Regions from separate parts of the Klebsiella sp. KE9456 genome, predicted to be linked through region 1. Evidence: predicted binding sites of a transcription regulator. Region 1 holds the regulator's gene; the other holds the start of a gene.
The links. Region 1 encodes LexA, which represses DNA repair genes until DNA is damaged. Its sites were predicted from a motif close to TNCTGTATGTACATACAGNA; they were not measured.
Positions count from the first base shown of each region.

Region 2: a site for LexA is predicted at 5,306-5,325, ahead of ABK821_RS11545 (YebG family protein). Genes of this name have one in related genera too.

Region 1 covers NZ_JBDYQK010000025.1:37,567-45,222, reverse strand. The annotation lists gene dusA (tRNA dihydrouridine(20/20a) synthase DusA) at 1-200, opposite strand, end outside; gene ABK821_RS21295 (cupin domain-containing protein) at 305-793, opposite strand; gene zur (zinc uptake transcriptional repressor Zur) at 1,027-1,542, shown strand; gene ABK821_RS21285 (CsbD family protein) at 1,633-1,842, opposite strand; gene dinF (MATE family efflux transporter DinF) at 1,968-3,284, opposite strand; gene lexA (transcriptional repressor LexA) at 3,357-3,965, opposite strand; gene ABK821_RS21270 (diacylglycerol kinase) at 4,088-4,456, opposite strand; gene plsB (glycerol-3-phosphate 1-O-acyltransferase PlsB) at 4,586-7,009, shown strand; gene ubiA (4-hydroxybenzoate octaprenyltransferase) at 7,069-7,656, opposite strand, start outside.
Region 2 covers NZ_JBDYQK010000009.1:184,651-192,306, forward strand. The annotation lists gene copD (copper homeostasis membrane protein CopD) at 1-441, opposite strand, end outside; gene yobA (CopC domain-containing protein YobA) at 446-820, opposite strand; gene ABK821_RS11525 (DNA polymerase III subunit theta) at 956-1,186, shown strand; gene exoX (exodeoxyribonuclease X) at 1,265-1,924, shown strand; gene ptrB (oligopeptidase B) at 1,931-3,991, opposite strand; gene ABK821_RS11540 (tellurite resistance TerB family protein) at 4,109-4,795, opposite strand; gene ABK821_RS11545 (YebG family protein) at 4,942-5,289, opposite strand; gene purT (formate-dependent phosphoribosylglycinamide formyltransferase) at 5,426-6,604, shown strand; gene ABK821_RS11555 (bifunctional 4-hydroxy-2-oxoglutarate aldolase/2-dehydro-3-deoxy-phosphogluconate aldolase) at 6,724-7,365, opposite strand; gene edd (phosphogluconate dehydratase) at 7,403-7,656, opposite strand, start outside.

The DNA.
Region 1 (7,656 bases):
GGATGCTCTTCTTCGCTATAGGCCAGGTAGTCGCCTTTACCGTGAATAATCGCGCCAGTGGTCACCATTTCAGTGTACAGCAGCGTATGGCGCGAGAGCTGACGCAGAAAATAGCGGCAGTGTCTGTCTGTCCAGTCGAGCATCGGCGCGATGGAAAAACGGTGGGCGGCAAAAGCAGTTGGCGTTGATTCTGACATCATGGCGAATAAATAAGCATCCGGGTAAAAAGGGGCGCTACTATAGCACAAAGATACATCACTGGCGCATCGCCCCGGCGCGGACTTTTTCTATCGGACAACAAACGTTACTTTCTCCGCGGCTTGCCGTCGTGCGGGCCGAAAAACTGCGGCGGATGATCAACCCAACGATCCTGACGGGTAGCGGCATAGCCGGGATTAAGCGGATAGTAGATACGGTTGAATTTGTTGTTCGCCTCGCCGACGACTAACAGGCGAACTTCGTGGTCGGTATTATTGAGGAAGGTGTGGCAAACGCCGGTTCCGGCAGGAAAGCCGACGCTATCACCGGGCTCCAGCTTCCAGAGATAGCCGTTAATCCACACGTCCGGATACCCCTCCAGCACATAGATAAACTCTTCTTCGTCGCTTTCCGCGTGCGGATAGGAGGTACGACGCCCGGGCGGAAGACGTTCGTGATGGATCCCCAGACGATTCAACCGCAGGCCGCGCGCCAGCGGCGCACCGATGGAGAACAGCTCTGTGCTATCGGGATAGGTGGAATCATCCGCCCCCTCCAGTTCACGCCAGTGTCGAATGCAATCAGGTCGTTTCATCGTTTTCTCCCGAAAATGAGATGCATCGGATATAGCATAACCCTAAATAATTCGCGTTGCAGACAGCGGAAAGTGAGCGACAAATTCGTCAGAAACAAATTTGTCCCGCCAGAAAGGCGCCTCCGGCGAGCACAGGCAACGTGAAGTGTGACCGGTATAAGTCCCAGGGACTCGGTGTTTTATCTGGAACGTGATAAAGTAACAGTTTCACATTCACGCGACCAGAGGACGCCATGGATAAGACTACTTCGCAACAAATGTTAGCGCATGCTGAAAAGCTCTGTGCACAACGTGGCGTACGCCTGACCCCTCAGCGCCTTGAAGTGTTGCGTTTGATGAGCCTGCAGCAAGGGGCTATCAGCGCCTACGATCTGCTCGATCTGCTCCGGGAAACAGAACCGCAGGCCAAACCGCCAACGGTATACCGGGCGCTGGAGTTTTTGCTGGAGCAGGGACTCGTGCACAAGGTGGAATCCACCAACAGCTATGTGCTGTGTCACCTTTTCGATCAGCCAACCCACAGCTCAGCGATGTTTATCTGCGACCGCTGCGGTGGCGTCAAAGAAGAGTGTGCGGAAGGTGTAGAAGATATTATGCATTCCCTGGCGGCGAAAATGGGCTTCGCTCTGCGCCACAATGTGATTGAAGCTCACGGCCTGTGTGCCGCCTGCGTTGAAGTCGAAGCCTGCAGCACGCCGGGGCACTGCCATCACGATCACACCATACAGATTAAAAAGAAAGCCCGCTGAGGGGTGAGCCGCAGCGGGAATCAAGGCTGACGGTACCTCCGGATACCGTCAAGGCAGGCACTAACAGTGGGTTAAAACACGACGCTTTCGCTACCAGCGATAATCGTTACGGGTTTCCCACTCCGTGACCTCTTTCTCGGCCTGGTCTTTGGCGTAGCCATAACGTTCCTGAATCTTACCGACAAGCTGGTCACGTTTACCCTCGATGACGGTCATATCGTCGTCGGTCAGTTTGCCCCATTGTTCTTTTGCTTTACCTTTCAACTGTTTCCAGTTACCGCCGATTTCGTCTTTATTCATCATGCAATCCTCATCGTTCGGTGAATGAACAGCCCGTTATGGGCCGGGCATGACTTAACTATAGATGAGTATTCTGAGTAGAATTTATTATTCAGAATCTTTAACCAGCAGACAAATAAAACCCGCTACGAAAACCAGGTTCCATACCGCCAGTGTCGCCGCCAGATGAGCGCCAGCGACGCCCCGCGCAGGGCAAGAAAAACCGTCAGCGCCAGCCACAAACCGTGATTCCCGAGAACCGGTAGCGTTAACAGCGTCAGGGCAAATCCCGCCGCCGCCACAACCATACTATTACGCATCTCCGCCCCGCGCGTCGCGCCGATAAACATACCGTCCAGCAAATAGCACCAGACACCAATCACCGGCAGTATCGTCTGCCAGATGAGATAGCGGTCGGCCAGTTGCTGCAATGAAGGCAGAGACGTCAACACGCTGATGATCTGCTCACCGGCAAGGCTGTAAATCAGCGTAAACGCCAGCGCCACCATCCCTGACTGGCGACAGGCCGCACGCCAGACGACAAGCAGTTGACCGTCATCGCGCGCGCCGTAGGCCTGCCCGGAATGGGCTTCAACGGCATAGGCGAAACCATCCAGTGCGTAGGCGGTAAAGGTCAGCATAGTCATCAGTACCGCATTGACCGCCACCACATCGGCGCCGAGACGGGCCCCGAATACTGTCACCGCCCCGAAGCAAAGCTGTAGCAGCAGCGAACGCAGCATGATGTCGCGATTTAACGCCAGCAAACGGCGTATGTCGCCACGCCAGGCGTTTTTCAACATCGACAGGGGAACGCCACGCAGCGCCAGCACGCGTCTCACCATTAACAGTCCAATAAAGAAGGTGGCGTATTCTGCCGTGACCGTCGCCAGCGCCGCTCCCTGAACATTCATATGCAGGCCGATCACCAACCATAAATCGAGCGCAATGTTAAGAACATTGCCGACCACCAGCAGGATCACCGGCGCCCGGGCATACTGCACACCAAGCAGCCAGCCCAGCAGGACCAGATTCGCCAGCGAGGCGGGCGCGCTTAGCCAACGAATCTCAAGAAAGTGCCGGGCCTGTACGAGCACAGATTCACTGCCGCCGACAATATGTAGCGCCAGATTGATTAACGGCCCCCTGAAGAGGACGATCGCTACCCCGGCGGCCAGCGCCAGAACAATCGGCTGCACCAGCGCGCGCGCCAGCCGCTGCGAATCGTTTGCGCCAAATGCCTGCGCCGTCAGTCCGGTAGTGCTCATGCGCAGAAACAGAAGCAGCATAAAAAGGAAGCTGGTGGCCGTTGCGCCAACCGCCACGCCTGCCAGATAAACTGGGCTGTCGAGGTGACCAATAACGGCGGTATCCACCAGTCCCAACAGCGGAACGGTGATATTGGAGAAGATCATCGGTAACGCTAAGCGCCACAGGGCTCTGTCAGCAGAGTTAAAAAGCATGGAAGAGGAGCCTGAATGGAAGTAAACGACGCAGCATCATGCATCAGCGGATAATGCTGCGGAATGGCGAGGTTATTGCCAGTTGCCGTTGCGGATAACGCCGACAGCCAGGCCTTCAATGGTAAAACTTTGTTCGCGCAGATCGACCACGATCGGGGAAAATTCGCTATTTTCAGGCAGCAGCTCAACGACGTTGCCCTGCTTTTTCAGCCGCTTCACGGTGACTTCTTCGTCAATGCGCGCCACAACCACCTGACCGTTGCGCACATCCTGCGTTTTATGCACCGCCAGCAGATCGCCATCCAGAATCCCGATGTCTTTCATTGACATACCGCTGACGCGCAGCAGAAAATCGGCGCTCGGCTTAAACATGGATGGATCCACCTGATAGTGGCCTTCAATATGCTGCTGCGCCAGCAGCGGTTCACCTGCGGCAACGCGGCCAATTAGCGGCAGACCGCTCTCTTCCTCCGTCAGCAAGCGAATACCGCGAGAAGCGCCAGAAACGATCTCGATTGCGCCTTTACGCGCCAGCGCCTTCAGGTGTTCTTCCGCCGCGTTTGGGGAACGAAACCCCAAGCGCTGAGCAATCTCCGCACGCGTCGGCGGCATGCCCGTCTGGCTGATATGATCCCGAATGAGATCAAACACCTCCTGCTGCCTGGTCGTTAACGCTTTCATTCCGCCCCCTGGGTGTATATACAGTTATGCTGTGAGTATATACAGCTAACGGTGATTTTGGAACCATATTTCACACAAAAATCAGCAGTTTCTTTCCATTTTGCGAACCGATACGGCAAGAGTCAGCGATAGTTCGCCCACAACAGCATTCCCCAGGTCATCAGCGCGATAATAATCGCCAGCAGAACCGCCGCGGACCCCAGATCTTTCGCCCGTCCCGAAAGGACGTGACGCTCAGGACCAATACGGTCGACGACGGCTTCAATGGCGCTATTGATAATTTCAACTATCATCACGAGCAGAACCGAACCAATCAGCAGAACCCGGGTGACGGCATCGACGTCCAGCCAGCAGGCTATTGCCACGGCAATAATGGCCGCGATACCTTCCTGACGAAATGCGGCCTCGTTGATCCACGCCGCGCGAAATCCTTTACAGGAATACCCTGCGGCTTTAATAATTCGGGTTAACCCGGTGGTATTATTGGCCATCAAACGAACCTTTTAATGTAAATAACGCCAATGAGTGTACGCGTTTGCCGCGTTACACCGGAAATTTTGCGCACTTTCTGTTATTCTTGCCGCGCATTTGCATGATTAACCAGGGGCTTCATATCGTCTATGTCTGGCTGGCAACGAATTTACTATAAATTACTGAATTTACCATTAAGGGTGCTGGTAAAAAGCAAGTCTATTCCGGCGCAACCTGCCGAGGAATTAGGCCTGGATACCTCGCGCCCTATTATGTACGTCCTGCCTTACAATTCGAAGGCGGACCTGCTGACGCTACGCGCTCAGTGTCTGGCACATGAGTTACCCGATCCTCTGGAGCCGCTGGAAATCGATGGCTCTCTGCTTCCGCGCTATGTATTTATCCACGGCGGCCCGCGCGTATTTACCTATTACACGCCAAAGGAAGAGTCCATCAAGCTGTTCCATGACTATCTGGACCTGCACCGTAATCATCCCGATCTGGATGTACAGATGGTGCCAGTTTCAGTGATGTTCGGTCGTGCTCCGGGGCGCGAAAAGGGAGAAGAAAACCCGCCTTTACGTATGCTCAACGGCGTGCAGAAATTCTTTGCCGTCTCCTGGCTGGGACGCGACAGCTTTGTGCGTTTCTCGCCTTCGGTCTCTCTACGTAAGATGGCGGACGAGCACGGCACCGACAAAATTATCGCTCAGAAACTGGCCCGCGTGGCGCGCATGCACTTTGCCCGCCAGCGTCTGGCAGCCGTCGGGCCGCGTCTGCCAGCCCGTCAGGATCTGTTCAATAAACTGCTGGCGTCAAAAGCCATTGCCCGCGCGGTGGAAGATGAAGCACGCAGCAAGAAAATCTCCCATGAAAAAGCGCAGCAAAACGCCATCGCGCTGATGGAAGAGATTGCCGCCAACTTCTCCTACGAGATGATCCGTCTGACCGACCGTATTCTGGGCTTTACCTGGAACCGTCTCTATCAAGGGATTAACGTCCATAACGCCGAGCGCGTTCGTCAGCTGGCGCACGACGGGCATGAAATTGTCTATGTGCCCTGCCACCGCAGCCACATGGACTATCTGCTGCTCTCCTACGTGCTGTATCACCAGGGGCTGGTGCCGCCGCATATCGCCGCCGGCATCAACCTGAACTTCTGGCCTGCGGGCCCGATTTTCCGCCGCCTGGGCGCGTTCTTTATTCGCCGTACCTTTAAGGGCAATAAGCTCTACTCCACCGTCTTTCGCGAATACCTGGGCGAGCTGTTCAGCCGCGGCTATTCCGTGGAATATTTCGTGGAGGGCGGTCGTTCGCGTACCGGTCGTCTGCTGGATCCGAAAACCGGCACCCTGTCGATGACCATCCAGGCGATGCTGCGTGGCGGTAATCGTCCTATCACGCTGGTGCCGATTTATATCGGCTACGAACATGTGATGGAGGTCGGGACCTACGCCAAAGAGCTGCGCGGCGCAACGAAAGAGAAAGAAAACCTGCCGCAGATGCTGCGCGGATTAAGCAAACTGCGTAATCTCGGTCAGGGTTACGTGAACTTCGGCGAGCCGCTGCCGCTGATGAGCTACCTGAACCAGCATGTACCTGAATGGCGCGAGTCTATCGATCCTATCGAAGCCGTTCGTCCATCGTGGCTCACACCGACGGTGAATAACATCGCTTCGGATCTGATGGTGCGGATTAACAATGCCGGTGCGGCAAACGCCATGAACCTGTGCTGCACCGCGCTGCTCGCGTCGCGTCAGCGTTCCCTGACCCGCAAGCAGTTAACCGAACAGCTGGAGTGCTATCTTGCCCTGCTGCGCAATGTGCCCTATTCAACGGATGCGACCACGCCTGCGGTCTCGGCCAGCGCTCTTATCGACCACGCGCTGCAAATGAACAAGTTTGAAGTCGAGAAAGACACCATTGGCGATATCATCATTTTGCCGCGCGAACAGGCGGTACTGATGACCTACTATCGTAACAATATCGCCCATATGCTGGTTATGCCGTCGCTGTTAGCCGCCATCGTCACCCAGCATCGTCATATTACCCGCGCAGAAATATTGCGCCACGTCGAGATGTTCTATCCGTTCCTCAAGGCCGAGCTGTTCCTGCGCTGGGAGATAGCCGAGCTGGCGGGCGTTGTCGATGCGCTGATTGCCGAAATGCAGCGTCAGAGTCTGATCGTCGTGAATGGCGATGATGTAAGCGTGAACCCTTCTCATGCTCGCGCGCTACAACTGCTGGCCGCAGGCGCGCGCGAAACGCTACAGCGCTACGCGATTACCTTCTGGCTGCTGAGCGCCAACCCGGCAATCAACCGCAGTTCGCTGGAGAAAGAGAGCCGTACCGTCGCGCAACGTCTGTCGGTACTGCACGGCATCAATGCGCCGGAGTTCTTCGATAAGGCGGTATTTAGCACGCTGGTGCTGACCCTGCGCGACGAAGGCTATATCAGCGATACCGGGGATGCGGAACCGGAAGAGACGCTGAAGATCTACCGTATGCTGGCTGCGCTGGTTACGTCCGATGTGCGTTTAACGATTGAAAGCGTTACCCAGGATGAAGCGTAACGCGTGAAGAAAGCGCCCGGCTTGCGCACGATGCCAGCAAGCCGGGTAGAGCGTCGAATCTAGCGCATATATCCCATCACCAGGCCAAGAAACAGCACCATCCCAACGTAGTTGTTATTTAAAAACGCTTTAAAACAGTCATCGCGTTCGCGCCTGAAAATCAGCTTCTGCTGCCAGACAAACAGCGCCGCGGCGATAAACAACGACCAGTAATATTCCCAGCCCAGCCCGTTCAGCCAGCCAACCGTCGCCATCAGCGCCAGTACCGCCACCTGTAACATACCAATAATTAAACGATCGCTATCGCCGAACAGAATCGCCGTCGATTTAATACCGATTTTTACGTCGTCGTCGCGATCGACCATCGCATACTGGGTGTCATAGGCCACCGCCCACAGAATATTGGCGAGAAACAGCAGCCAGCAGCTCAGCGGTAGCGATTCCGTTACCGCCGAGAATGCCATCGGAATCGACCAGCCGAACGCCGCGCCCAGCACCACCTGCGGCAGATGAGTGTAGCGTTTCATAAACGGATAGATCCAGGCTAATGCCAGCGCCGCAATCGACAGCAGGATAGTCATGGTGTTGAGGGTCAGCACCAGCAGAAACGAGACCAGCACCAGCGCGATAAATAGCGTACGCGCCTC
Region 2 (7,656 bases), on a different contig from region 1:
CTGGGCGACTCCCCGGAGCCCCTCATTCATCGCCGCATGGCCGACAGCCGCCAACAACAGCAATTGCGCAGCAAGAAGTATCAGCAGCAAACGGGCCGGACGCCGGGGCTTCAGCCACACCACAACCAGCGCCACGAAAGCCAGCAAAATTTGCCACACCCACACGCCGCCGAACTGCGTCCCGGCAACCGCCTGCCAGATAGCAGGCTGCCAGACATCCTGCCAGCCATTGCCCATCAAACCGCCCTGCGCCATCAACATCAGCAACGCCGACAGAGCGTTGATCAGTAACAGATGGCGCATCAGCGGATAGAAACGCCGCATCAGCAAACGACGAAGTGCCGAAGGCGCCCACCACGCACCATAAAGCACACAGCCAAAAGTGACCATCAGCGAGAGGAAATGGATAAAGCGCAGGCAGACATAAATGCCGCTAAGCATGAGGCTATTTCACGCGAAAGGTATAGTGTCCTTTCGTTTTGTGGCCATCCACGGAGACCACGTGCCACTCAACGGTATACTCGCCCGAGGTTAATGTCTGTTCGACAGGCACCGTCAGTTGGGCTTTATTACTGTCGCTGCGGCGCAGTTTGCCAAGGGCGATGGACTTATGCTGCGGCCCGCTAAGGGTAACTCCGCTAAACTGTGTTTCGATCCCTTCTGAAAAGTTCAGCGTCAGCGCCTGCGGTGACGCCTCCACAACGGCCCCGGCCGCCGGAAGCGGTTGTTGCAGATGGGCATGAGCCAGTGCGCCAGCAGCGGTCAGGCCGCCGGCGAGAAATACGGACAGACGCAGCATGCGTCCAGCGATGGTTGGCATAGTCAACATTCCTTTTTGTTATGTATGTAGCACAGAGAATAACCCTGTATAATGATGCAGTCGAGCTAAGCGTATGAGACTTGCCTTTTTGCCGCGTGCTGAGTACTTTTTGCGGCATTATCAGAGGAGAAACCAATGGAAAAGAATCTGGCGAAGATTTCCCAGCATGAGATGGACAAAGTCAATGTCGATCTCGCCGCGGCAGGCGTCGCGTTTAAAGAACGCTACAATATGCCGGTGGTCGCCGATCTCGTCGAAAGAGAGCAGCCCGAAAATCTGCGCGACTGGTTTCGCGAACGTCTGACCGCTCATCGTCTGGCTTCGGTTTCGCTCTCTCGCCTGCCCTATGAACCGAAACAGAAATAATTCCCGTCACTTGCTGGTATCCCGGTTGGCAAGCCCCGCACATTCCATTACGCTGGTTCCTTTGGCCTGGAGCGAGCCATGCTACGCGTAATTGATACAGAAACCTGCGGATTGCAGGGAGGCATCGTTGAAATCGCCTCGGTAGATATTGTCGACGGGCAAATCACCAACCCCATGAGCCACCTGGTTCGCCCCGACCGCCCCATCACCCCGCAGGCAATGGCAATCCATCGTATAACTGAAGAGATGGTCGCGGATAAGCCGTGGATCGAAGAGATTGTGCCGTTATACAGGGGGAGTCAGTGGTATGTCGCGCATAACGCCAGCTTTGACCGCCGGGTATTACCGGAAATGCAGGGCGAGTGGATTTGCACGATGAAGCTGGCCCGCCGCCTGTGGCCAGGAATTAAGTACAGCAACATGGGGTTGTATAAATCGCGCAAGCTCAGCGTCGCCACCCCGCCAGGTCTGCACCACCACCGGGCGCTGTATGACTGCTATATTACCGCCGCTCTGCTGCTTGATATTATCAAAACGTCCGGCTGGTCACCGGACGAGATGGCGGCCATAACCGGCCGCCCGACGCTGCTCTCTACCTTTACCTTCGGTAAGTATCGCGGTAAGCCTGTCTCAGAAGTGGCGGAAAACGATCCCGGCTATTTACGCTGGTTATTCAATAACCTGGATCGAATGAGCCCCGAACTGCGCCTGACGCTTAAGCACTACCTCGGTGAGTAACCCGCCTTATACTTCCGCCATGCCTGGCAGTGTTCCCTGCGCCAGGCCAATGAGAAACGCAAACTCCAGCGCCACGCCTTCGTAACTTTTGAAACGCCCGGATTTACCGCCGTGTCCGGAATCCATATCCGTACACAGCAGCAGCAGATTGTCATCGGTTTTCAGCTCGCGCAATTTTGCCACCCATTTTGCCGGCTCCCAGTATTGAACCTGCGAGTCATGCAAGCCCGTGGTAACCAGCAGATGCGGATACGCCTGCGCCAGGATGCCGTCATAAGGGCTGTAGCTTTTTATATAGCGGTAATACACTTGATCCTGCGGATTACCCCACTCTTCAAACTCACCGGTCGTCAGTGGGATCGACTCATCAAGCATCGTTGTCAACACATCCACAAAGGGAACCTGAGCTACCACGCCATGAAACAGTTCCGGTCGCTGGTTAATCGCCACGCCCATCAACATGCCCCCCGCGCTGCCTCCCATCCCATAGCACAGACGCGGGTCGCCGTAGCCCTGCGCCAGCAGCGCATCGCAGACATCAAGGTAATCGTTGAAGGTATTTTTCTTACACAGAAATTTGCCGTCTTCATACCACTGCTGGCCCAGTTCGCCGCCGCCGCGAATATGGGCGATAGCAAACACAAAACCGCGATCGAGCAAACTTAGCCGACTGGTGCTGAAATCCGCATCCATACTGGCGCCGTAGGAACCATAGCCGTACACCAGCAGCGGACTGCCGCCTTTTCGGAAATGATCATGGCGATAAACCAACGATACCGGAACTTCAACGCCATCGCGGGCAGTGATCCACAGATGCTCGCTGCGATAATGGCTGGCCTCAAACCCTTTCACTTCCTGTTGTTTCAGCACTCGCCGCTCGCCGGTGTTCATATCCAGTTCAAACAGCGTATCCGGCGTCGTCATCGAAGAATATCCGTAGCGCAAACGGGAGGTTTCCGGCTCAGGGTTATAGGCAAGCCAGGTCACATAGGCCGGATCATCAAAAGCAATGCCCTGAGACGCGCTCGTTTTGCGGTTAATCTGTCGCAAGCTGGTAAGTCCACGCTGGCGCTCCTCAACGACCAGCCAGTCGGTAAACAGGGTAAAACCTTCAAGCATCACCTCAGGACGGGGAGGAATTAACGTCTCCCACTGTTGTTCATCGCGCAGCGTACTACGATAAAGGCCGAAGTTTTTACCTTCGCGATTCGATCGCAGATAAAAGGTATGCTGATAGTGATCGAGACTATATTCATGATCTTTACGTCGCGGCAGAAAGCAGATCGGCTCGGCGTCGGCCATTTCAGCATTCAGCAGCAGCACTTCGCTGGTCGTCGCGCTGGCCAGATAAATCACCACAAACTGCTGAGAGGTGGTTTTGTGAACGCTGACATAAAACGTATCGTCCTGTTCTTCATATACCAGAACATCTGAACTGGCAGCCGTTCCGAGGCGATGACGCCAGACCTGATACGGCAGCAGCGTGGTCGGGTGTTTGCGCACATACCACAACGTTTGCGAATCATTACTCCACGCAAAATCAGGGGAGACGTTTTCCAGCACCTCCTGATATTCATCACCGTTGTATAAAGGGTAAAAACGCAGACTATATTGCCGCCGGGAGAGATAATCTTCCGCCACGGCCATGATATTATTGTCGGGTGAAACCCCCAGACCACCCAGTGTGTAAAATTCGCTGCCCGCCGCACGCTGATTGCCGTCCAGCAACACATCCCATTGATCCCACTCTTCTTTCAGCACCGACTGGCGTTGATAAATCGCATACTCGCATCCTGGTTCATACACCTGACGGTAACGATAGCCATTTTTGCTGTAGGGCGCCGACACTTCGCGCTGCGGTATTCGGTCAATAATCTCCTTAAGTACCCTGTTCTGCAGGCTACTTTGCGAGGACATCACTTTTTTACCGTATTCATTTTCCTGCTTCAGATAATCAAGCACATCCGGCTGCGAGCGTTGATCATCACGCAGCCAGTAATAATTATCGATTCGGGTATCGCCATGTAAGGTCATGGCATGGGGGATCCGTTTGGCTTTTGGCGGCATCTACTTAGTCTTCTGCGGCTTATATTAGTTGCCCTTCAGCACGCAGCAAAACACGCTGAAGGATGACAGGTATAAGAGTGGCAAATGTCACCCGCGATGCAAGCAAAACCTGAGGATTTAGTCCTCTATAGCCTGTTTTTGCGCCTGAATGTCCTGCTCAATATCCTTACGGACATCCAGTGGCAGTTTAAGGGCTTCGCCGAGAGCATTCAGATAGCTGCGCTCCATAAAATGGTCAATATCAATGACCGCACAGCTGATGTAGTAAACCTCCAGCGCCTCTTGCTCGCTGTTAATGCTCTCTGCCAGCCGCCGGGGATCAAGTGGCTGAGCCAGCGCCTGGTCGATTAACACCCGTCCCTGAACATCAATATTTGCCGCGCGCAGTTGCTCTTCGATACTTGCCCGCTCACGCTCGTCAATGTGTCCATCGCTTTTGGCCGCAAAGATCAGCGCCATAATCAGCCGTTCACTGCGGGCATCGAGTTCAACGGAGTCTGCTGAGTGCGTCAGCCCGGCGGGCAAAGCGGAATCATCAGGTTCCTGCGGCGAACTGGCGCGCATTTTCTGTTGGTACTTGTTCCACAGCACGGTTCCCGCTACTGCGCCACCGCCAACCAGCAGTGCGCCGGTGCCATATTTCGCCAACAGCTTGCGCGATGATTTACTGGCGACCAGCAAGCCTGCCAGCCCGCCAAGCGCCCCCGGCAGCAGCACATTTTTTCCGCTTGATTGCTCGTCAGATAAAGAAGATCGTCCCTGCTGCCCCAGCAGAGACTGCAGTTGATTTAGCCAGTTCGACATATTTTTCCTCGTTGCGCGATAAGCGATACCATCAGCCTAAACGAGGAGGTGTCAGGAAATGTATGACCAGCTAAAGATGCGCAAATATGATACTGAAAAGCGCATAATCCTCATTTTACCGCCAGAACTCCCTGTGCAAAGGGAACTCAGGCGGCTTTCACTTTACGCGGCTTCACCGGAGCTTCAGATTCAGCGACGGCTTCGCTGTTGTCGCCCTCTTCCGGTCCGGCGTGTTGCCGATCGCTGTGGTCATGGACCTCAGGCAATTTCCCCGAACGCAGAATATGATTCAGAGTCTCTTTACGCTCGGCCAGCCACATCGCCATGCTATCGCGCTGCTCTTCATCAAGGGTAAGCGGACACGCGACCAGCCAGTCGTTAAGGACTTCCGCCAGATCGAGCATTTTGTCATAAGCATCGGCCTCTTTTTTGCTGGCAAAAGACATTTTTTCCTCACCTTCGCGAATTACCACATATTTAATTTCAACCGCCATGATGCAGCCCCTTGTGTACTGTATTTTTATACAGTATAACAAATTTTGCCCCTAATCTCAATCGACGCGCATAAAGACACGCGCAAACGTTTTCGTTTATAATGCGGCGCATGTTTTTTCACTGTGGAAGAGAGTTATGACTGTATTAGGCACGGCGCTGCGCCCTGCGGCAACAAAAGTAATGTTGTTAGGTTCCGGCGAACTGGGTAAAGAAGTGGCCATCGAGTGTCAGCGTCTGGGAATTGAGACCATCGCCGTCGATCGTTACCCTGATGCCCCGGCAATGCAGGTCGCACACCGTTCACATGTCATCAATATGCTGCATGGCGAAACGTTACAGGCGCTGATCGAACAGGAAAAACCCGATTTCATCGTGCCGGAAATCGAGGCCATCGCCACCGATACGCTGGTCATCCTGGAGCAAGCAGGGCAAAAAGTCGTTCCTACCGCGCGCGCGGCGAAACTCACCATGAACCGTGAAGGGATCCGTCGCCTGGCTGCCGAAGAACTCAAGCTGCCCACTTCCGCCTACCGTTTTGCCGACAGTGAGACCGCATTTCGGGAAGCCGTTGCCGGGATCGGTTTGCCGTGCATCGTTAAGCCTGTGATGAGTTCATCAGGCAAAGGCCAAAGCTTTATTCGTTCCGAAGAGCAGTTAACCGAAGCATGGCACTACGCGCAGCAAGGTGGTCGCGCCGGCGCCGGGCGCGTGATTGTCGAAGGCGTAGTCAACTTTGATTTTGAAATCACCCTGCTGACCGTCAGCGCCGTCGATGGCGTGCATTTCTGTGCGCCAGTTGGCCACCGTCAGGAAGATGGCGATTACCGCGAATCCTGGCAGCCGCAGCAGATGAGTGCGCTGGCCTTAGAGCGCGCCCAGGAGATAGCCCGCAAAGTCGTGTTGGCGCTGGGCGGTTATGGTCTGTTTGGCGTTGAGCTGTTTGTTTGCGGCGATGAGGTCATTTTTAGCGAAGTGTCGCCGCGCCCGCACGATACCGGCATGGTCACGTTGATTTCCCAGGATCTGTCTGAGTTCGCCCTCCACGTCCGCGCCTTCCTTGGCCTGCCCGTTGGCGCCATTCGCCAGTACGGCCCGGCGGCCTCGGCGGTGATCCTGCCGCAACTGACCAGCCAGAACGTCACCTTTAGCCATATCCAGGCAGCAGTCGGTGCGGGTCTGCAACTGCGCCTGTTCGGCAAGCCGGAAATTGATGGCTCGCGTCGTTTAGGCGTGACCCTGGCGGTAGCGGACAACGTCGATGAAGCGGTTGCTCGCGCCAAAGCGGCTGCGTCTGCGGTAGTGGTCACGGGATAAATCTCCGCCGCGACAGGCCGGTAATACAGGTCAGTTGCGCAAAGGTTTTGCGGCGCAAACTGATAAAAAAACCCGGTCACGTTAGCGCAGACCGGGCTTTGCGAGTTAACGCGCGAAGATTACTTCGCGCCTTCTACCGCTTCACGCGCCAGTTTGGTGATACGGTCGAAATCCCCCGCTTCCAGCGCGTCCGCAGGCACCAGCCAGGAGCCGCCGATGCACAGCACGCTGTTCAGCGCCAGATAATCACGGTAGTTTGCCGGAGAGATGCCGCCCGTCGGGCAGAAACGGATGTTGGCGAACGGACCGCCAATCGCCTGCAGCGCTTTCACGCCGCCGTTCGCTTCCGCCGGGAAGAATTTGAACTCTTTCAGACCATACTGCATACCCAGCATCAGTTCGGATACGGTGCTAATCCCTGGGATCAGCGGGATGGTGCCTTCGCCGGTCGCCGCTTTCAGCAGGGATTCGGTGAGCCCCGGGCTGATAGCGAACTGCGCCCCCGCCTCAGTCACCTCTTTCAGTTGTTCAACGTTGGTGACGGTACCGGCGCCAACAATCGCTTCCGGAACGTCTTTGGCAATCGCGCGGATTGCATCTATCGCACAGTCGGTACGCAGGGTCACTTCAAGAACGCGTACGCCGCCCGCAACCAGCGCTTTCGCCATCGGCACAGCGTGTTCCAGTTTTTTCACCACGATGACCGGGACAACCGGGCCGGAGGTGAGGATTGCTTCTGCAGTTGTTTTCCAGTTTTTCATCAGATTTTCTCTCGCCAGATCTACAAATCGAATCATCTTAAAAATTGATGCAGGTTGCGCCCTGTTCTGCTCCGGAGAGTTTCTCACGCAGCGCACCGAACATTTCCCGGCCGGTTCCTACACGCGAACCGCTCAGGTCAGGAATATGCGGCTGGCGCACAGCCAGCTCCGCGTCATCCACCAGCAACATCAGTTCGCCCGTCTGGCCGTTAACGCGAATGATATCGCCATCGCGCACCTTCGCCAGCAGACCACCATCATACGCTTCAGGCGTCACATGGATTGCTGATG